One region of the Cupriavidus sp. FW305-26 genome, then DNA from elsewhere that is predicted to be linked to it. Evidence: predicted binding sites of a transcription regulator. Region 1 holds the regulator's gene; each other region holds the start of a gene.
The links. Region 1 encodes sigma-54, which starts transcription at its own class of promoters, with help from an activator protein. Its sites were predicted from a motif close to TGGCANGNAANCTGCTTT; they were not measured.
Positions count from the first base shown of each region.

Region 2: AC3WQZ_RS12035 (ammonium transporter) is a predicted target of sigma-54. The motif match lies at 3,368-3,385, and genes of this name have one in related genera.
Region 3: AC3WQZ_RS14135 (isopenicillin N synthase family dioxygenase) is a predicted target of sigma-54. The motif match lies at 2,970-2,987, and genes of this name have one in related genera.
Region 4: urtA (urea ABC transporter substrate-binding protein) is a predicted target of sigma-54. The motif match lies at 2,013-2,030, and genes of this name have one in related genera.

Region 1 is NZ_JBYTAH010000032.1:48,431-53,458, forward strand. It holds gene lptC (LPS export ABC transporter periplasmic protein LptC) at 1-576, shown strand, start outside; gene lptA (lipopolysaccharide transport periplasmic protein LptA) at 644-1,294, shown strand; gene lptB (LPS export ABC transporter ATP-binding protein) at 1,363-2,163, shown strand; gene AC3WQZ_RS18315 (RNA polymerase factor sigma-54) at 2,298-3,779, shown strand; gene hpf (ribosome hibernation-promoting factor, HPF/YfiA family) at 3,828-4,178, shown strand; gene ptsN (PTS IIA-like nitrogen regulatory protein PtsN) at 4,635-5,028, shown strand, end outside.
Region 2 is NZ_JBYTAH010000016.1:78,283-83,310, reverse strand. It holds gene AC3WQZ_RS12060 (class I adenylate-forming enzyme family protein) at 1-514, shown strand, start outside; gene AC3WQZ_RS12055 (acid phosphatase) at 562-1,404, shown strand; gene AC3WQZ_RS12050 (CreA family protein) at 1,437-1,919, opposite strand; gene AC3WQZ_RS12045 (acyl-CoA thioesterase) at 1,930-2,415, opposite strand; gene AC3WQZ_RS12040 (HU family DNA-binding protein) at 2,626-2,907, opposite strand; gene AC3WQZ_RS12035 (ammonium transporter) at 3,417-4,619, shown strand; gene AC3WQZ_RS12030 (mechanosensitive ion channel family protein) at 4,833-5,028, shown strand, end outside.
Region 3 is NZ_JBYTAH010000021.1:53,874-58,901, forward strand. It holds gene AC3WQZ_RS14125 (LysR family transcriptional regulator) at 1-928, shown strand, start outside; gene AC3WQZ_RS14130 (superoxide dismutase family protein) at 1,081-1,653, shown strand; gene AC3WQZ_RS14135 (isopenicillin N synthase family dioxygenase) at 1,757-2,755, opposite strand; gene AC3WQZ_RS14140 (ABC transporter substrate-binding protein) at 3,299-4,339, shown strand; gene AC3WQZ_RS14145 (phospholipase D family protein) at 4,514-5,028, shown strand, end outside.
Region 4 is NZ_JBYTAH010000028.1:31,690-36,717, forward strand. It holds gene urtB (urea ABC transporter permease subunit UrtB) at 1-551, opposite strand, end outside; gene urtA (urea ABC transporter substrate-binding protein) at 703-1,959, opposite strand; gene cyoD (cytochrome o ubiquinol oxidase subunit IV) at 2,315-2,683, opposite strand; gene cyoC (cytochrome o ubiquinol oxidase subunit III) at 2,683-3,327, opposite strand; gene cyoB (cytochrome o ubiquinol oxidase subunit I) at 3,333-5,028, opposite strand, start outside.

The DNA.
Region 1 (5,028 bases):
CTGCTGATGGCCTTCGTGGCGGGCAGCACGTTCTGGCTGGTCCAGATCAACTCCCCCAAGGAAGACCCGGCCGCGCAAAGCGCCAAGAAGCATGAGCCCGACTACTTCATGGACCGCTTCTCGGCCACTGAGCTGGCGCCGGACGGCAGCACCAAAATCCGCTTTACCGGCGAGCGCATGGTCCATTTCGAGGATGACCAGACCTACGAGGTGACCCGGCCCGCCATGCGCGCGTATGAGCCGGACCGCCCGCCGGTCACCGCCCGCGCCGATATGGGCCGCATGAACGCCGAGGGTTCGGTGATCGACCTGTACGGCAACGGCTTCGTCATGCGCCAGCAGGGCGTGGACGTGTCCAAGGACCCGCAGCTGACCGCCGCATCCAGTTATTTCCAGCTGCTGGTCAATGACGACATCGTCAAGACCGACAAGCCGGTCAAGCTGACGCGCGGCCCGTCGGTGATGACCGCCAACGGCCTGATCTTCAACAACGTCACGCGCGAAGTACAATTGCTCGGCAATGTACGCGGCACCATCATCACCGGGCCGACCCCTGGCCGCGCGCCGGGGTCCTGAGCCCCGGCCCGGGGGCCGCACCAACCCGCACCAACGTACCCAGACGCCCTCAAGCAACCCTGCCAACATGACTGCTTCCCTGACGACATCGTCCCGTCGACGCACCGCCCCGGCCCTGCTCGCCCTGGCCATGGCCTTCGGCCTGCTGGCCCAGCCCGCCCTGGCCGAGCGCGCGGACCGCGACAAGCCGATGGTGCTGGAGGCGGACAACGCCAGCTATGACGACGTCAAGCAGATCTATACGCTGACCGGCAATGTGGTGCTGACCAAGGGCACCATGATCCTGAAGTCCGACGCCGCCGAACTGCGCACCGATCCCGAGGGCTACCAGTTCGCGGTGGCCACCGCCAAGCCGGGCAAGCAGGCCTACATCCGGCAGAAGCGCGAAGGCGTCGACGAATACATCGACGGCTGGGGCGACCGCATCGAGTACGACGGCAAGCAGGAGTACTCCAAGCTGATCGGCAATGCCCGCATGGCGCGCCTGCAGGGCGCCAAGCAGGTCGACGAGATCCGCGGCGCGGTGCTGACCTACGACAGCCGCAAGGAGTTCTACACGGCTGCCGGCGGCGGTAGCGGCGACGCCGCGGCCGCCAATCCGTCCGGCCGCGTGCGCGCGGTGCTGTCGCCGCGCCAGGACCAGAAGGCCGGCGCCACGGGCAGCGGCGGCTCGCCGCTGGACCTGAAGCCGGCGCCCGCGCCTGCCAACAAACCCTGACGCCTGGCGCCGGCTGCGTGCATCGCATGCGGCCGGCGCCAGAAACGCCTGAACGCCAGACTGTGCCAATGACCGATACCGCAACCATCGCCGACAAGCCTTCCGTCGAAGCCTCCACCGTCCTTGCCGGCGGCAGCACGCTGGTCGTGCGCCACCTGAAGAAACGCTATGGCTCGCGCACGGTGGTCAAGGACGTCTCGCTCGACGTGAAGAGCGGCGAGGTGGTCGGCCTGCTCGGGCCCAACGGCGCGGGCAAGACCACCTCCTTCTACATGATCGTGGGCCTGGTGGCGCTGGACGAAGGCGATATCGTGCTCGACGGCGACCACATCAGCGGCCTGCCGATCCACGAGCGCGCGCGCATGGGGCTGTCGTACCTGCCGCAGGAAGCCTCGGTATTCCGCAAGCTCAACGTCGAAGAGAACATCCGCGCGGTGCTGGAGCTGCAGGTGAGCAACGGCAAGCCACTGCCCAAGGCCGAGATCGAGCGCCGCCTGGATTCGCTGCTCGACGACCTGCAGATCGCGCACCTGCGCAACAACCCGGCGCTGTCGCTGTCGGGCGGCGAGCGCCGCCGCGTGGAAATCGCGCGCGCGCTGGCGTCGTCGCCGCGCTTCATCCTGCTGGACGAACCCTTCGCCGGCGTGGACCCGATCGCCGTGGGCGAGATCCAGCGCATCGTCAGCTTCCTCAAGGCACGCAATATCGGCGTGCTGATCACCGACCACAACGTGCGCGAGACGCTCGGCATCTGCGACCACGCCTACATCATCAGCGAAGGCACGGTGCTGGCCGCGGGCCAGCCCGAGGAAATCATCGCCAATGACGCAGTGCGGCGCGTCTACCTGGGTGAGAACTTCCGCATGTGATGCAGCGGCCTGCCATGGAGCGGCAGGCCTATTCGCGGGCGCACGTGGGCCTGCCACAGCCAGCAGCGATCAGACCGCATAAGCGATAGCAATTTCCGTTCCAACAACGGAAAGATGCGCATAGAATAGGTCGCATGAAACCGTCGCTACAGCTCCGCCTTTCCCAGCATCTGGCCCTGACCCCGCAACTGCAGCAGTCGATCCGGCTGCTGCAGCTTTCCACGCTGGAACTGCAGCAAGAGGTCGAACAGGCACTGACGGAAAACCCTCTGCTCGAACGCGAGAACGACTGGATCGAAAGCCCGCTGCGCGTGGCGGCCGATGGCTCGGTCAACCTGCAGAGCGCACCGGCGCCCGCGCCGGCAGAGCCGCAGGGCAATGGCGAGGCCCGCGCCGACGGCGCGGCTGACGACGACAGCTATGGCGACAGCGGCAACGGCGACGACTATGGCAGCGGCGACTGGAGCCTGGACGACTTTGCCCGCCGCCCCCAGGGCGACGAGGACGAAAAAACGCCGATGCAGCTGCGCGAAGCCGAGCCCACGCTGCGCGAGTACCTGATGGAACAGCTCACGCCGCTGAAGATCTCGGCGCGCGACAAGGGCCTGGCCATCTTCCTGATCGAATCGCTCGACGACGATGGCTACCTGAGCGCATCGCTTGAGGAGATCTGCACGGAGTTGCCGGAAGAACTCGAGTTCGAGATCGAGGAGGTCCACGCCATCCTCACGCTGCTGCAGAGCTTCGACCCGCCCGGCGTGGGCGCGCGCAACGCCGCCGAGTGCCTGGCCCTGCAGTTGCGGCGCCTGACGCACCCGCAGCGCGAACTGGCCCTGAACATCGTGACCAACCACCTGGAGTTGCTCGCAGTACGCGACTACACGCGGCTGAAGAAGGCGCTGCAGGTGGATGAAGCGGCGCTGAAGTCCGCACACGAACTGATCCGTTCGCTGGCGCCCTACCCCGGCCATGCATACAGCCGCCCGGAGGCGGACTTCGTGGTGCCGGACGTGTTCGTGCGCAAGGGTGGCGGCGGCTGGATCGCGCAGCTCAATCCGGATGTGATGCCGAGGCTGCGCATCAATGACATGTATGCGCAAATCCTGCGTGGCGCAAAGGGTGAGTCCGGCACCGCCGGGCTGCAGCAGAAGCTGCAGGAGGCGCGCTGGCTGATCAAGAACATCCAGCAGAGGTTCGACACAATCCTGCGTGTCTCGCAGGCCATTGTCGAGCGTCAAAAGAACTTTTTCAGCCACGGCGAAATCGCCATGCGCCCCTTGGTTTTGCGGGAGATTGCCGATACACTGGGTTTACACGAGTCAACCATCTCCCGGGTGACGACCAATAAATATATGGCAACGCCGATGGGTACTTTCGAACTGAAGTACTTCTTCGGCAGCCACGTGTCCACCGAAACCGGTGGCGCGGCTTCGTCAACGGCCATCCGCGCCTTGATCAAGCAACTGATAGGAGCCGAAGACCCGAGGAATCCCCTTTCCGACAGTCGCATTGCCGAACTGCTGGGCGAACAAGGCTTCGTTGTCGCACGCCGCACCGTTGCCAAGTATCGCGAAGCCCTGAAGATCCCCGCAGTCAATCTCCGCAAGTCTTTGTAGCCGAGCCCACCGCCTGCCTGGTGAGGCTCTTTCAGAAGGAGAAGCGCTATGAACTTCAAGATCAGTGGACACCACCTGGACATCACGCCCCCTCTGCGTGAGTACGTGGAAACGAAGCTGGAGCGAATCGTCAGGCATTTCGATCAAGTCATTGGCGTTAGTGTGCTGCTCTCTGTCGACAACCATAAGGAAAAGGACCGGCGTCAGTACGCGGAAATCAATCTACATCTCAAGGGCAAGGACATCTTTGTCGAAGCGCATCACGAAGACCTGTATGCAGCGATCGACGCACTCGTCGACAAGCTGGACCGTCAGGTGATCCGCTACAAGGATCGCGTGCAAGGCCACGACCGCGAAGCGGTCAAGTACCAGATGGCCGCAGCGCAAATGCAGCAATGACCGTGCCCGGCAGCCCCGCAGCGGGCTGCTGAATCAGGATTGAACAGGCAAGCCGCGCCAAGAAGCGCGGCTTTTTTGCGCCCTCGCGTTCCCGGTTGCCGCCGGCATGCCGCGCCCGCACTGGCGGCGCGCCCCGGCTGTGGCGCCGGAGCCGATGCTTTTCACCCGAATGAGCAAGGGTGTTCGCAAGCGCTGCGCCAAGGTGTATGCTGCGCCATACAAAGAGAGGGAATCCTGGCCGTGCCCCGCACCGGTGCACCGGCTCCCCGCCGCGGAGGCACCATTGCATCACCATGTATCTTTCTGCACCGGCTTGCCCCGTTGCGCTGCACAATGCGGGAGTAGTCGCTGCTCTATAATGGGCCGGACGCCTCCGGCCAGGCCAACGGCAGGCCGGAGCCAGCCCACTGCCCGGCGGAACGGTCCGCCCGCTAACTGAAATCCTGCGCATCGCCCATGAATCGTTTGGCCAAATTGCTGCCACCCGGCAACATCACCCTCGACGTCAGCGTCACCAGCAAGAAGCGTGTGTTCGAGCAGGCCGGGCTCCTCTTCGAGAACAACCATGGTGTGGCGCGCGCCATCGTGACGGACAACCTGTTCGCGCGCGAGTCGCTTGGATCCACCGGCCTGGGCGCCGGCGTGGCAATCCCGCACGGCCGCATCAAGGGCCTGAAGCAGCCGCTGGCCGCGTTCATGCGCCTGGCCGAACCAATTCCGTTCGAATCGCCCGATGGCAAGCCGGTATCGCTGCTGATCTTCCTGCTGGTGCCCGAACAGGCTACGCAGCAGCACCTGGAAATCCTGTCCGAAATCGCGCAACTGCTTTCCGACCGCGACATGCGTGAAG
Region 2 (5,028 bases), on a different contig from region 1:
GAAGGTGGTGGACGGGCACGGCCGCGCCTTGCCGCCCGGCGCAACCGGCGAGCTGATGGCGCGCGGTGCCAATGTCGTGCGCGGCTACTGGAACAAGCCCGAGGCCACGGCGCAGACCTTTGCCGACGGCTGGCTGCGCACCGGCGACATTGCGCGGCTGGATGAGGAAGGCTACGTCTATATCGTCGACCGGATGAAGGACATGCTGATCCGCGGCGGCGAGAACATCTACTGCATCGAGGTGGAAAGCACCCTGTACGAGCATCCCGCGGTGATGGATGCCGCGGTGGTCGGACTCGCGCACAAGACGCTGGGCGAAGAACCGGCCGCGGTGATCAGCCTGAAGCCCGGCATGCAGGCAAGCGAGGCCGAGCTGCAGGATTTCGTGCGCACCCGGCTGGCGGCATTCAAGGTGCCGGTGCGTATCCTGATTTACCAGGAGATGCTGCCGCGCAATGCCAATGGCAAGATCCTGAAGTCGAACCTGCGCAAGCTGTTCGACGCTGCCACCTGAGCTGCGGCAGGAGCGCCGACTCGACAAGAACAACAAGGAACGACAAATTGACGGAACAAGCAAAGCGTGACCACTCCCCGTCCGCCCCGGTGCGGGCAACTATCGCGGTGGCACTCGCCGCCCTGGTGGCTGGCTGCGCCGCCGGCGGCACCAACCTGTCCGCGGTGCCGGAACTGCGCCCGGGCGTGCCTGCCGGCTACCTGGCTACCGACGCGCGCCCGGACAGCCTGAAGCTGCTGCCCGCGCCGCCGGCGCAGGGCTCGGCAGCGCTGGCGCTGGATGAGGATGCCGCGCGGCAGGCCGGGACGCTGCGCGGTTCACCGCGCTGGCAAGTGGCTGGCGAGGATGCCGTGTTGACGTTCCCGCAGGCCGCCAGCGCATTCTCCTGCGCGCTGGGCGTGCCGGTCAGCGAGAAAGAAACGCCGTACCTGAACATCCTGCTGCGCCGCAGCCTGGTCGATGCCGGCCTGTCCACCTACAAGGCCAAGGACCACTACAAGCGCACACGCCCCTTCGTTGCCAACAAGACCCAGATGTGCACGCCGGCCGAGACCGCCAAGCTGGAAAAGGACGGTTCGTACCCGTCCGGCCACAGCGCCATCGGCTGGGCCTGGGCGCTGATTCTGGCTGAGGTCGAGCCGGAACGCGCCAATGACATCCTGGCGCGCGGGCGCGCGTTCGGCCAGAGCCGCGTGGTCTGCAACGTGCACTGGCAAAGCGATGTCAACGAGGGCCGCATGATGGCCGCGGCAACGGTGGCGCGGCTGCATGCCGACCCCACCTTCCGCGCCGACCTGGACCGCGCCCGCCGCGAAGTGGCGGCGGCACGCGCCAGCGGCGCGCGCCCGTCGCGCGACTGCCAGGCGGAGAGCGCGGCGCTGGCGCCCTGATCCACCAGGTGCCGGGGCCGGCTGCTGCAGGGTTACTTCACCGGGATAACCGTGCCGGCCGGCACCGGCACGGCGGTGACGCTGTTCTGCGGGCTGCCGCTGACAATGCGGTCGGAGTACGTCAGGTACACCAGCGTATTGCGCTTGCGGTCGACCGCGCGCACGACATGCAGGGCCTTGAACAGGATCGACATGCGTTCGGAGAAGACGTTGTCCTGTTGCCGGATCGGCCCCTTGAAGGCGATCGTGGCCACCTGCCGGCAGGCGATCGATGCCTCCGGCGGGTCTTCGGCCATGCCCAGCTGGCCCTTGATGCCGCCCGTGCGGGCGCGCGACACATAGCAGGTCACGCCGTCCACCTGGGGGTCGTCATAGGCTTCGATCACGACCTTGTCGGAGCCGGTCATGCGGAAATTGGTACTGACGCTGCCGATCTCCTCGGCGTGGGCGCCCGAGGCGGCCGTCAGACAGACGACGGCCAGGACCGTGCGGATGCGATTGCAGTAGCGCTTCATGGCGGGGTATTCAGGTCACCGACGACTTGATGTCGTCGTGGCGCTTTTCCATTTCCTGGCGCAGCGCGCGGCGCTGCTGGGCGGCGGCAAAGCGCTGGCGCTCCACCTCGTCGCGCGGCTCCAGCGGCGGCACCTCGGCCGGCGTGCCGTTGTCGTCCACGGCCACCATGGTGAAGTAGCAGCTGTTGGTATGGCGCACCAGCTTGCTGCGGATATTTTCCGTCACCACCTTGATGCCGATTTCCATCGAGCTGCGGCCGGTGAAGTTGACCGAGGCCAGGAAGGTCACCAGCTCGCCCACGTGGATCGGCTGGCGAAACACCACCTGGTCGACCGACAGCGTTACCACGTAGCGGCCGGCGTAGCGGCTGGCGCACGCATAGGCAACCATGTCCAGGTACTTGAGGATGGTGCCGCCGTGGACGTTGCCGGAGAAGTTGGCCATGTCCGGCGTCATCAGCACGGTCATGGAAAGCTGGTGGGACAGATCGTTCATGATGCGGGTACGGATTGCGGGGGCGGGATTTCTGGGGCGAACCTGCGACGGCGGCATTGCCTGACTGCACGCCGGAACGCTGGCGCCGGCAGTTTAACCCGGATCGTGCCCGCCGTTGCCGGCTGCAGCCCGGTACCGGCAGGCGTGGCCGTGCCAGGCAACAAAAAAGCGGCCTGCAAGGCCGCTTTTCACGCTGTGGACGCAAACTGCTTACTTCTTCTTGTTCACCGCGTCCTTGAAACCCTGCCCGGCAGAGAACTTGACCGTCTTGGCGGCCGGGATCTTGATGGTTTCACCGGTGCGCGGATTGCGGCCGGTGCGGGCGGCGCGTTTGCCGGCGCTGAAGCTGCCAAAGCCCACCAGCGTCACCGAATCGCCCTTTGCCACTGCCTTCTTGATACTGTCCAGCGCTGCGTTGAGCGCGCGCTCGGCGGCGGCATTGCTCAGTTCTGCTTCCGCGGCGATGGCCGATACCAGTTCACCTTTATTCATGGCTGATTTCCCTTGTTGGTCGTCGTCACCGATGTGCGTGCCTCGCGGCAAAGCCATCGATCGGCGCAGTCTAATCTGCCCGTCGCGCGTAGAGCAATCCCCAGTGGCACCAATGCGACAAAAAAACCCGCAAATCCTTGATTGAGGCCGGTTAGCGGGCAATTTTCCACGCCTTTCCCGCTTGCCAGAAGCCGGCTTTGCCGGGCCGTCCCGCAGCGCGGCAACGCCAGACCGGCCCGCGCGTGGGGCAAACCAGCAGCATAGGATAGATTCCCACAAATGGGGCGCCGCACCATAACGGTTCAGCCCGCGCCGCCGTTTCGCGCCATTTTGGCGCATCTGCACTATCACGGCGATGCCAGCGGCAACGCTACCAGCAGCGCCCGCCCCTGCCTGCGCGCGGCATTCCGGTGCGGTTTTACCCGACAAGGTGCACATGGCACCAGGATGCGGCCGTTGCTGGAATGCTTTTTGCGTACTCACGCTCCCATTTTGAGCATGAGGTCACTATGGACGACTGGAAGACCGGCACCGACGCCCTGTTTATCCTGCTAGGCGCCATCATGGTGCTGGCCATGCACGCCGGCTTCGCCTTCCTGGAACTGGGCACGGTGCGCAAGAAGAACCAGGTCAACGCACTGGTAAAGATCCTGGTGGATTTTGCAGTTTCGACCATCGCCTATTTCTTTATCGGCTACACCATTGCCTACGGCGTGCAATTCATGTCCGGGGCCGAAACGCTGGCGCAGAAAAACGGTTACGAACTGGTCAAGTTCTTTTTCCTGGCGACATTTGCCGCGGCCATTCCTGCGATTATCTCGGGCGGTATTGCCGAGCGTTCACGCTTCAACCCGCAACTGGTCGCCACCTTCGTGCTGGTAGGTTTTGTCTATCCGTTCTTCGAAGGCATCGCCTGGAACCAGCGCTATGGTGTGCAGGACTGGATTACGCGCGTGGCCGGCGCGCCATTCCATGACTTCGCCGGCTCGGTGGTGGTGCATGCGCTGGGCGGCTGGATCGCGCTGCCCGCGGTGCTGCTGCTGGGCGCACGGCGCGGGCGCTACCAGAAGGACGGCCGCATCAGCGCCCATCCGCCCTCAAACATCCCGTTCCTGGCGCTAGGCGCCTGGGTGCTGGCGGTGGGCTGGTTCGGCTTCAACGTCATGAGCGCGCAGACGGTCGACAAGGTCAGCGGCCTGGTGGCAATCAACTCGCTGATGGCAATGGCCGGCGGCACGCTGGCGGCCTGGGCGGCCGGACGCAACGACCCGGGCTTTGCCTACAACGGGCCGCTGGCCGGACTGGTGGCGGTGTGCGCTGGCTCGGACCTGATGCACCCGCTCGGCGCGCTGATCACCGGCGCGGTGGCCGGCGCGCTCTTTGTCTATATGTTCACGCTGGCGCAGAACAAATGGCATATCGATGACGTGCTCGGCGTGTGGCCTCTGCACGGGCTGTGCGGCGCCTGGGGCGGCATTGCCGCGGGCATCTTCGGAGCCAGGACGCTGGGCGGGTTGGGCGGTGTGTCGCTGGGCGCGCAGGCGATCGGCACCGTGCTTGGCATCGTGGTGGCGCTGGCCGGGGGCACCGTGGTATATGGCGCGCTGAAGAAGCTGGTGGGCATCCGGCTCGATGCCGAAGGCGAATTCAACGGAGCGGACCTGACCTTGCACCGGATTTCGGCAACGCCGGAACGGGAAACCAACTGGTAATGGCGTGCGGGCCGTCCTGATTTAAATTGACAAGCTGCGCAAGGCAGCTTGTCTTAACAATAATTTGCTTGCACTTCCGGTACGGCGTCTCAATAATTGCCGTGCCCATGTATTGCGCCGCAACAGCGCGCAGGGCTAGCACATTGCTGCCGGCTGAATCGGGGGATGTTGTGCCGGCGGCCGGCCGGACACCAACATGAAAGGACTACGCCGATGGATGCCACTACCTTCGATAACCTCAAGGCCCTGGTCGTCACCTACGCGACAGAATTCGGGGTCAAGATCCTGGCGGCCCTTGCCTTCTGGGTCATCGGCCGCTGGCTGATCCACTTTGTCGTGCGCATGGTGCAGAACGCGCTCGGCAAGCAGAAGGTCGATCCCACGCTGCTGCGCTATGTCGGCTCGATCG
Region 3 (5,028 bases), on a different contig from region 1:
TCTCGTATCAATGCAGGCATTCACCCGGGTCGTGGACGTCGGCAGCTTTGCGCGCGCCGCGGAATCGATGGACTTGCCCAAGGCCACGCTGACCCGCCTGATCCAGAACCTGGAAACCCACCTGGGCGTCAAGCTGCTGCACCGGACCACGCGCCGCATCAGCGTGACCAACGACGGCGCGGCCTATTACGAACGGTGCGTGCGCATCCTGGCCGATGTCGAGGAAGCCGAGCAGTCGCTGACGCGGCAGAACAACTCGCCACGCGGCACGCTGTCGGTGGACACCACCGCGGGGCTGGCGCAGCTGGTGCTGGTGCCCCACCTGCACGAATTCTTCCAGGCCTACCCGGACCTGAAGCTGGACCTGACCATCAACGGCAAGCCGATCGACCTGCTGCAGGAAGGCGTGGACGTGGTGCTGCGCGTGGGCACGCCGGTCGAGGAATCCATGGTGGCCCGCCGCATCGGCCATGTACAACTGGCGTTCTACGCCTCGCCGATCTACCTGAACCGCTTCGGCACCCCGCACGACCTGGCCGAACTGGCCCAGCACAAGGCGGTCAATTTCCTGTCCAACCGCACCGGCCGTGAGATGCCGTGGCCCATGGCGCGCGGCATGGAGCGCAGCGAGGTGCTGCTGCCGTCGGCCATTTCCACCAACGATGCCGATGTCTACATGGGCTGCGCCCTGGAAGGCCACGGCGTGGCACGGGTCTCGCGCGCCATGGCCGAGCCCTATGTGGCCAGCGGCCGGCTGGTGGAGGTCATGACCGACTGGCAGACCGAAGAACTGCCGATCTCGGCGATGTATCCGCAGAACCGGCACCTGTCGGCCAAGGTGCGGGTGTTCGTCAACTGGGCAGCGGACCTGTTCTCGCGCCACCCGCACTTTGGTGCGGCACAGCAGCGGCTGGCAGCCGCAGCCTGATGGCGTGATTGGCTAGTGTCCTGTTCCGTATCTACGGAACAGGACACTAGTGCACTCAGTCTAGTGCGGCATGTAGGACAAAACCGGAAATCGGCCTGGCGCCGGCCAGCCTATACTGTTTCTTCCGAAATCATGACAAGAAGAGGAGTCCGATGAAACAAGTGCTTACCCCCCTGGCGGCCTGCATCGCCGCGACCATTGCACTGGCCGGCTGCGCCGGCTCCGGCATGAGCTCCTCGTCTGCGGCCAGCGCGTCCGGCACCAGCGCCAGCAGCAGCGCCAGGGCGGCGGCCACACTCCAGCCCAAGAGCGGCAGCAATACCGGCGGCACCGTGACCTTCCAGCAGCAGCCCGGCGGCGTGATGATGACTGCGGCGATCACCGGCCTGCCGCCCAACTCCGTGCACGGCTTCCACGTCCATGAGAAGGGCGACTGCTCCGCGCCTGACGCGATGAGCGCGGGCGGCCACTTCAACCCGACCGGCAAGCCCCACGGCCAGATGACCATGCCTGACCACCATGCCGGCGACATGAACAACGTCACCGCGGACGCCAGCGGCAACGTTCGCGTCAGCATGCTGCTGCCGGACCTGACCGTTGGCACGGGCGCCAACGGGGTGATCGGCCGCGCGGTGGTGGTACACAAGGATCCGGACGACTACAAGACGCAGCCGACCGGTAATGCGGGCGGGCGGATTGCTTGCGGGGTTGTCGCGGCTTCGTAAGTCGTAGGCTCACTACCGGCGCGTCCAGCGACTGCGGGTGGACTCCCTCTCCCGCAAGCGGGAGAGGGGGAGCAGACCGTCGGCATGGAAATTCTTCCGCGCCTCAATACCCCTTGAAATTCGCATTCACCCGCTGCCGCAGGTAGTCCCCCGCGCTGATCGGCGGATACTTGCCACCCGGCCCTTCGATCATCGCACCTCGGTTGGCCTGGCAGAAGAACGCCATGCTGTAGCGCGGGCCCATGTATTCATCCGGCGCGGGATTGCGCACGCGGTGGAAGTTCGACGGCAGCCGGTCGTCGCTCCAGCGCATCAGCATGTCGCCAATATTGCAGGTGATGACTTCCTCGTCCGGCTCGATCGGGGTCCATGCCTGCGCCTCCATCTCCTTGCCGGGGCAGACCTGCAGCCCGCCCTGGCCGGGGCGCTGGAACAGCAGCGTCAGGCAATCGAAATCCGTATGCGCGCCGGCGCGCCAGAGCTCCAGCTTGTCGCGCAGTTCGGGCGGGATCGCGTAGTAGTGCAGCAGCCGCAGCGTGCTCTGGTAGTCCGGCGCCCGCGGATCGTGCGCCTGCGTGAAGAAGTCGCTGGCAAAGCCGAGCTTGCCGGCGAAGCATGACAGCACCTTCATGCCCACCTCCCAGCATTGCGCCTCGAAGGCAAGCATGGTGGCGCGAAAGCCTTCCAGTTCGTCATCGCCGGGCCACAGCCCGGCCATGTGCGGGCGCGTGATCTGGTAGGACTCCTTCTGGTCCGGGGTGCCGGTCGAGGGGCGCACCTGCGCGCGGCTTTCCCAGCCGGCGTTGTTGGCCTTCTGCAGCGGGTATTGCGCCTTGACGGCGTCAGGCAGCGCGAAGAAGCGCTCGGTCATGGCAAAGGCTTCGCGCACGCTGGCCAGGTCGATGCCGTGGTTGGCGATCTGGAAGAAGCCGACGTCGACCGATGCCTGCCACAGTTCGTCGGCGATCTGCGCCTTGCGCCGCGCGTAGTCGGACAGGTCGATGCGGCGGATCTCGCGCTGGCGGGTTTCCGAACCGAACGCGCCCATGCGCGATTCGCGGTGGAGTTCGGCCAGGGCGTAGGCGGTGTCTGGTTGGCTCATGGTGTTCCTTGTGCAAAGCGGGTCAGGGATTGGCCCCTCGCCGGCACAGGCAGACCACCATGGCAACGCACGCCGGGACAACGCGCTCCTGAGGTCGCCTGTGCCAGCCTGCGCGATGGCGAGAGGCACGGACTTCAAGAGCAATTCCCGGCCATCCGGCGTGCGTCTGCGACGCGCCGCGCGGATGGTGAACGCTTCTACTCTTGCCCGAGGTTATGCAGGTTCCGGGCCAGGGGTTTTTGCACCGGGATCGCAGCGATTGCGCCGGGGCTTGCGCCGTGATGGCGCATGCCGGGCAACGGCTTGGTGCATGGCGCCGCGCAGCGCCCGGCACGGATCCTGCTGAAACCGCAGCGGAGTAGAAGCGTTCAGCGGCACGCCGCCCGGAAATTGCTCCCGATGATGTGCACGGTCCCCGCGCATGCCCTGGCCGCATGCCGGCGCGGCGTGGTGCCGGCGTCCTGGGAGGCCACGCTCTCCTTCCGCACCCGCGCCACCGGCCCGCGCACGCATCGTCCAGTGACATTCGTTCCGGAGAAAGACATGCGTCGCCGTTCCTTCCTGCGCGCCACTGGCGCCACCGCCCTGCTTGCCGCCGCCCCGTTCGCGGTGCCCCATGTCCGCGCGGCGGGCTCGCTGCAGAAGTTCAAGTTCAATCTCGGCTGGAAGGTGGAAGCCTCGGGCGCGGGGTTCCTGCTGGCGCACCAGCGCGGCTACTACAAGGACGCCGGGCTGGACGTCACCATCGATACCGGCAACGGCTCGGCCTCGGCCATCAGCCTGGTCGCGGGCGGCGCCTATGACTGCGCCTCGGCCGACCTCGCGGCGATGATCGAATTCAACACCACCAATCCGTCCGCCGCGCTCAAGGCGGTGGCCATCCAGTATGACCTGAATCCGAACGCGATCCTGGTGCGCAAGGGCAGCGGCATCGTCAGGCCAGCGGACCTGGCCGGCAAGTCCATCCTGGGCCAGCCGTTCAATGCCTCGCGCAAGCTGTTCCCGGTCTTCGCCAGGGCACAGGGTTTCGACCCCGGCGGCGTGAAGTGGGAGAGCGTCACGCCCGATATCGGCGACACGCGCTTCGTCAAGGGCGACTTCGATGCCGCCGCCTACTTCTTCTTCACCGGCCTGGTGAACCTGAAGGCGCGCGGCATGGGGCCAGAGAGGATCACCGTGTTCCGCTTCTCGGACTACGGCATGAAGTCCTACGGCAACGGGCTGGTGGCCAACCGCAAGAGCATGACATCCGATCCGGAGGTGATGAAGGCCTTCGTCAAGGCCTCTACCCGCGGCTGGCTCGACGCCATTGCCAATCCCGCCGCGGGCGGTGCCGCGGTCAAGGCGCGCGAGCCGCTGGCCGACCAGGCGCTGGAGACTGAGCGCCTGCGCCTGATCGTCGACGGCACCATGAAGACGCCCGACACCCGGCGCGACGGCTGGGGCGCGGCCACGCCGGCACGGCTGCAGGCAACGCTGGATGAAACCGTCGGCGCCTTCGGCATCAAGGCGCCGCTGACGGTGGCGGACATCTGGACTGACCAGTTCCTGCCAGCGCCATCGGACCGCCGCCTCAAGGCGTAAGGAGAGCACGCCCGTCTCTATATCGTCCCTGGCCTGAGCGATGCGCCGGAGCCCCGTGGCGCGCCACCACTTCCCGCTCCCGGTGCGTAATTAAGCCCGCGGCCCGCGCGGCATGGCAACATGGCGGCATTGCCGTAACGATCGGACCCCGCGAGGGGCCCGACAGGACCCGCCATGCCATCGCCGACAGACGCCGCGTTCGCCCCCCACCGCCGCCTGCGTGCCAATTCGCTGCTGCTGTGCTGTGCCGCCCTGCTCGGCGGCTGCGCCTTGCCGCCGCTGGATCCCCGCACCGAATCCTTTGCGCTGACGCCCGCCGAATCCCAGGCCACTCCGCTGGGCCAGGCGGTGGCCGGCGAAGTGGCGCGCCATCCGGGCCTGAGCGGCATCCATCCGCTCGAGAATGCCTACGCTGCCTTTGCCGCGCGCGTGCATCTGGCGCGCACCGCGCAGCGCACGCTAGACGTCCAGTACTACATCTGGCGCGACGACCTGACCGGCACCCTGCTGCTGGAAACGTTGCATGAAGCCGCCGACCGCGGCGTGCGCGTGCGCCTGCTGCTTGACGACAACGGCATCGCCGGCATGGACGAATGGCTGGCGGCCATGGACGCGCATCCGCAGGTCGAGGTGCGGATATTCAACCCGTTCGTGATCCGCCACCCCAAGGCGCTCAATTTCCTGACTGA
Region 4 (5,028 bases), on a different contig from region 1:
GCCGGCTCGGCCAGCACCAGGTTGGCCCAGATCACGTCCAGGCTGGTGCGCAGTCCGGCATCGGCCTCGTTCTTGCGGGCGGCTTCGACCGCGGCGCGCGAGGCGCTCTCGGGCTGGTCGCGCAGCGTGGCGATGGCCTGCGCGCGCACCGCGATATCGGGCGACTGCAGCAGCAGGCTGCTGGCGGCGCTGTCGACCAGCGCGCGCAGGCTGTTGTTCAGGGTCAGGGATTCGAGCTCGTCGGCTTTCACCGCGACCGGCTTGCCCGTGACAGCATCGACGGTCTTGTCGCCATCCTGGCGCACCATGCCGACCGACGGCGCATATTGCAGCGCGTCGTCCTGCAAGGCCTTCAGGATCGGGCCGGCCTGTTCCGGCGGGGCCTTGGCCAGCGCGGTCAGCGCCGCGGTCTTGGCATCGAAATCGTCTTCGGCCAGCGGCTTCAGGTCGGCCTGCGTCAGCGCCGCGGCCCACGGCGCAGCCGCCAGCAGCAGCGCCGCCAGCAGGGCGCGCAGCCATGGCAGGATGGAAACGGATAAGGGATTGCGCATAGGTGCTGGCGAGTTGCGGAATAAGTGTTTGGGGAGAAGGCAGGTGTCCATGACGAAGCGAGTGCCATCTGGCTGGCAAGCGCCAGCCCTCTCCCCCAGCCCCTCTCCCGCAAGCGGGAGAGGGGAGCCAACCGGCAGCGGGTGGCCCGGCTTACATCACCTTGTCCGGCTTGCCTTCGTTACCCGCGATGAACGGGCTCCACGGCTGCGCGCGCACCGCCTTCGGCGTCTTCCACACCACCGAGAACTGGCCGTCGCCCTTCACTTCGCCGATCATCACCGGCTTGTACAAATGGTGGTTCTCGCCCATGGTCAGCGTGAAGCCGTCCGGTGCCTTGAAGGTCTGGCCGTACATGGCGGCGCGCACCTTGTTGGTATCGGTGGTGCCAGCCTTCTTCACGGCCTGCGCCCACATATGGATGCCCACGTAGGTGGCTTCCATCGGGTCGTTGGTCACACGCTTGTCGCCGCCGGGCAGGTTGTTGGCCTTGACCCATGCCGCCCACTGCTTGCGAAAGGCGTCGTTCTCGGGGTTCTTGACCGACATGAAGTAGTTCCATGCGGCCAGGTGGCCCACCAGTGGCTTGGTATCGATGCCGCGCAGTTCCTCCTCACCCACCGAGAACGCCACCACCGGCACGTCCTTGGCCTTCAGCCCGGCGTTGCCAAGTTCCTTGTAGAACGGCACGTTGGAGTCGCCGTTGATGGTGGAGATCACCGCGGTCTTGCCGCCCTGCGAGAACTTCTTGATATTGGCGACGATGGTCTGGTAGTCGCTGTGGCCAAACGGGGTGTAGACCTCTTCGATGTCCTTGTCGGCCACGCCCTTGCTCTTCAGGAACGCGCGCAGGATCTTGTTGGTGGTGCGCGGGTAGACGTAGTCCGTGCCCAGCAGGAAGAAGCGCTTGGCGCCGCCGCCTTCCTTGCTCATCAGGTATTCCACCGCCGGAATGGCCTGCTGGTTGGGCGCTGCACCGGTGTAGAAGACGTTCTTCGACATCTCTTCGCCTTCATACTGCACCGGGTAGAACAGCAGCGAGTTCAGCTCTTCGTAGACCGGCAGCACGGATTTGCGCGACACCGAGGTCCAGCAGCCGAAGGTCACCGCGACCTTGTCCTTGGTGATCAGCTGGCGCGCCTTTTCCGCGAACAGCGGCCAGTTCGAGGCGGGATCCACCACCACCGGCTCCAGCTTGCGCCCCAGCACGCCGCCGCTCTTGTTGATCTCGTCGATGGTCATCAGCGCCACGTCCTTCAGCGACGTCTCCGAAATGGCCATGGTGCCGGACAGCGAGTGCAGGATACCGACCTTGATCGGTTCCTTGGACTGCGCCATGGCCAGCGGGCTGGTACCGATCATTGCCGCGGCGGCTATCGCCGACAGCTTCAGCATGTCACGTCGTTGCATTTGCAGCTCCCGTTTATGGTGTTAGTCAGGGACTACGCTCCCCGGGTGATGCTTCTGCAACTAGCGTGCCATGGAGGCAGGCCGCCTGATACCCACCGCACCCCCGGCAGATGGCGTGCTGGCGCGGCGCGCAGGCGCTGCCGCCGCCCGCGATCGCGCATCCGCACCAGAGCAGTGCGGGCGGCGCACGCACCACTCCCGTGCATCTGCGCAATTCCGTGCGGGCGGCATGCGCAAGGCACCAGGCGATGCGCGTCCCCGCACCAAGGCCGGGCACCACGCCCCAAGGCAGGCGACGGGCAAAAAAAACGGGGCCCCTTGCAGGGCCCCGCTCTCGATGCCAGGACGTTGGTCCTTACATCACCATCATGTTGGCATTCAGGTTGTGCATGATCCACAGCGAACCCGCCACCACGATCACCAGGATCAGCGCCGTGAACAGCAGCGCGATCACGTTGCTGCGCTGCTCGGACGACGTGTCCAGGTGCAGGAAGTACTTCAGGTGGACCAGGATCTGGACCGCGGCCATGCCGAGGATGATCCAGAGGATGGTGCCCTTGTCCATGCTGCCGTCCATCACGAGCTTGAACGGGATCACGGTCAGGATCACGGCCAGGATGAAGCCGATTGCGTACGACTTGAAGCTGGCGTGGGTGTCATGACCCGCGTGCGAGTCGTGCGAGTCGTGGGCGCCGTGCGCCGCCGGTGCGTTGTGTTGTGCCATCACAGATGTCCCATCAGGTAGACCACGGTAAACACGCCGATCCAGACCACGTCCAGGAAGTGCCAGAACAGCGACAGGCACATCAGGCGCTTGCTCAGGGTCGGGGTGGTGCCCTTCTTCGACAGTTGCCACATCAGCACGATCATCCACAGCATGCCGCTGGCGACGTGCAGGCCGTGGGTGCCGACCAGCGTGAAGAACGACGACAGGAAAGCGCTGCGGCCCGGGCCGGCGCCTTCGGCGATCAGGTGATGGAATTCGTTGATTTCCATCGCCATGAACGCCGCGCCCAGCAGGAACGTGACGCCGAGCCACACCTGCACGCGGCTCAGGCTGCGGTTCTGCAGCGAGATCATCGCCATGCCGTACGTGATCGAGGAGAACAGCAGGATGAAGGTCTCCACCAGCACGTAGTTGAGCTCGAACAGCTCCTTCGCCGACGGGCCGCCTGCCAGTTCGCCGCGCAGCACGGCGAAGGCCGCGAACAGTCCGGCGAAGATGATGCAGTCGCTCATCAGATAGATCCAGAAGCCATACACCGTATTGGCACTGGTATCGTGGTGCGCATGGTCATGGCCATGCGCGTCGGCTTTGGCCGGTGCGCCGGCCTGCGCGGGGATGCGGTCTAGGACTTGAGTCGACATGGTTCTCAGGCTTGCGAAGCAATGCGCTGCAGATGGCGCGTTTCGATCTGCTCGACCTCGGTGGCCGGCACGTAGTAGTCGATATGGTCGTCGTTGCTGCGGTGGATAAACGCCCACACCATGCCCACCAGGCCAACGATGGCCATCCACCAGATATGCCAGGTCAGGGCAAAGCCGAACACCAGGCTGAAGGCGCCGATGATGAAGCCCGCGCCCGTGTTCTTGGGCATGTGGATCTTCTCGTAGCCTTCGGTCGGCAGCGTCTCGCCACGGGCCTTCATGTCGGAGAACGCGTCCAGGTCACGCACCACCGGGGTGTGCGCGAAGTTGTAGAACGGCGGCGGCGACGAGGTGGCCCACTCCAGGGTACGGCCGCCCCACGGGTCGCCGGTCACGTCGGCCAGCTTCTTGCGGTCGCGGATCGACACCACGATCTGCAGCACCTGGAAGAAGATGCCCAGCGCCACGAACACCACGCCCACGACGGCCAGGTACAGCCACGGCGTCCAGGCCGGGTTGTCGGTGTGGTTCAGGCGGCGGGTCATGCCCATCAGGCCCAGCACGTACAGCGGCATGAAGGCGAAGTAGAAGCCGACCAGCCAGCACCAGAAGGCGCACTTGCCCAGGCGCTCGTTCAGCGTGAAGCCGAACGCCTTCGGCCACCAGTAGGTGATGCCGGCCAGGTAGCCGAACAGCACGCCGCCGATGATCACGTTGTGGAAGTGGGCGATCAGGAACAGGCTGTTGTGCAGCACGAAGTCAGCGGCCGGCACGGCCATCAGCACGCCGGTCATGCCGCCGATCACGAAGGTGATCATGAAGCCCAGCGTCCACAGCACCGGCGAGGTCATCTGGACCCGGCCGCGGTACATGGTGAACAGCCAGTTGAAGATCTTCACCCCGGTCGGGATGGAGATGATCATGGTGGTGATGCCGAAGAACGCGTTGACGTTGGCGCCCGAGCCCATCGTGAAGAAGTGGTGCAGCCACACGATGAACGACAGCACCATGATCGCGGCGGTCGCGTACACCATGCCCTTGTAGCCGAACAGCTTCTTGCCCGAGAACGTGGCGATCACTTCAGAGAAGATGCCGAACGCCGGCAGGATCAGGATGTACACCTCGGGGTGGCCCCAGATCCAGATCAGGTTCACGTACATCATGGCGTTGCCGCCACCGTCGTTCGTGAAGAAGTGGGTACCGACGTAGCGGTCCAGGCCCAGCAGCGCCAGGGTCACGGTCAGCACCGGGAAAGCGGCCACGATCAGCACGTTGGTGCACAGCGCGGTCCAGGTGAACACCGGCATGCGCATCAGCGTCATGCCCGGCGCGCGCATGCGCAGGATCGTCACCAGGAAGTTCACGCCGGTCAGCAAGGTGCCCAGGCCCGAGATCTGCAAGCTCCAGAGGTAGTAGTCCACCCCCACGCCCGGGCTGAAGTCCAGTCCCGACAGCGGCGGGTAGGCCAGCCAGCCGGTCTTGGCGAATTCACCGACGCCCAGCGAGACATTGACCAGCATGGCGCCCGACACGAACAGCCAGAACGACAGCGTGTTCAGGAACGGGAAGGCCACGTCGCGCGCGCCGATCTGCAGCGGCACGACCAGATTCATCAGGCCGGTCATCAGCGGCATGGCCACGAAGAAGATCATGATCACGCCGTGGGCGGTGAAGATCTGGTCGTAATGCTCGGGCGGCAGC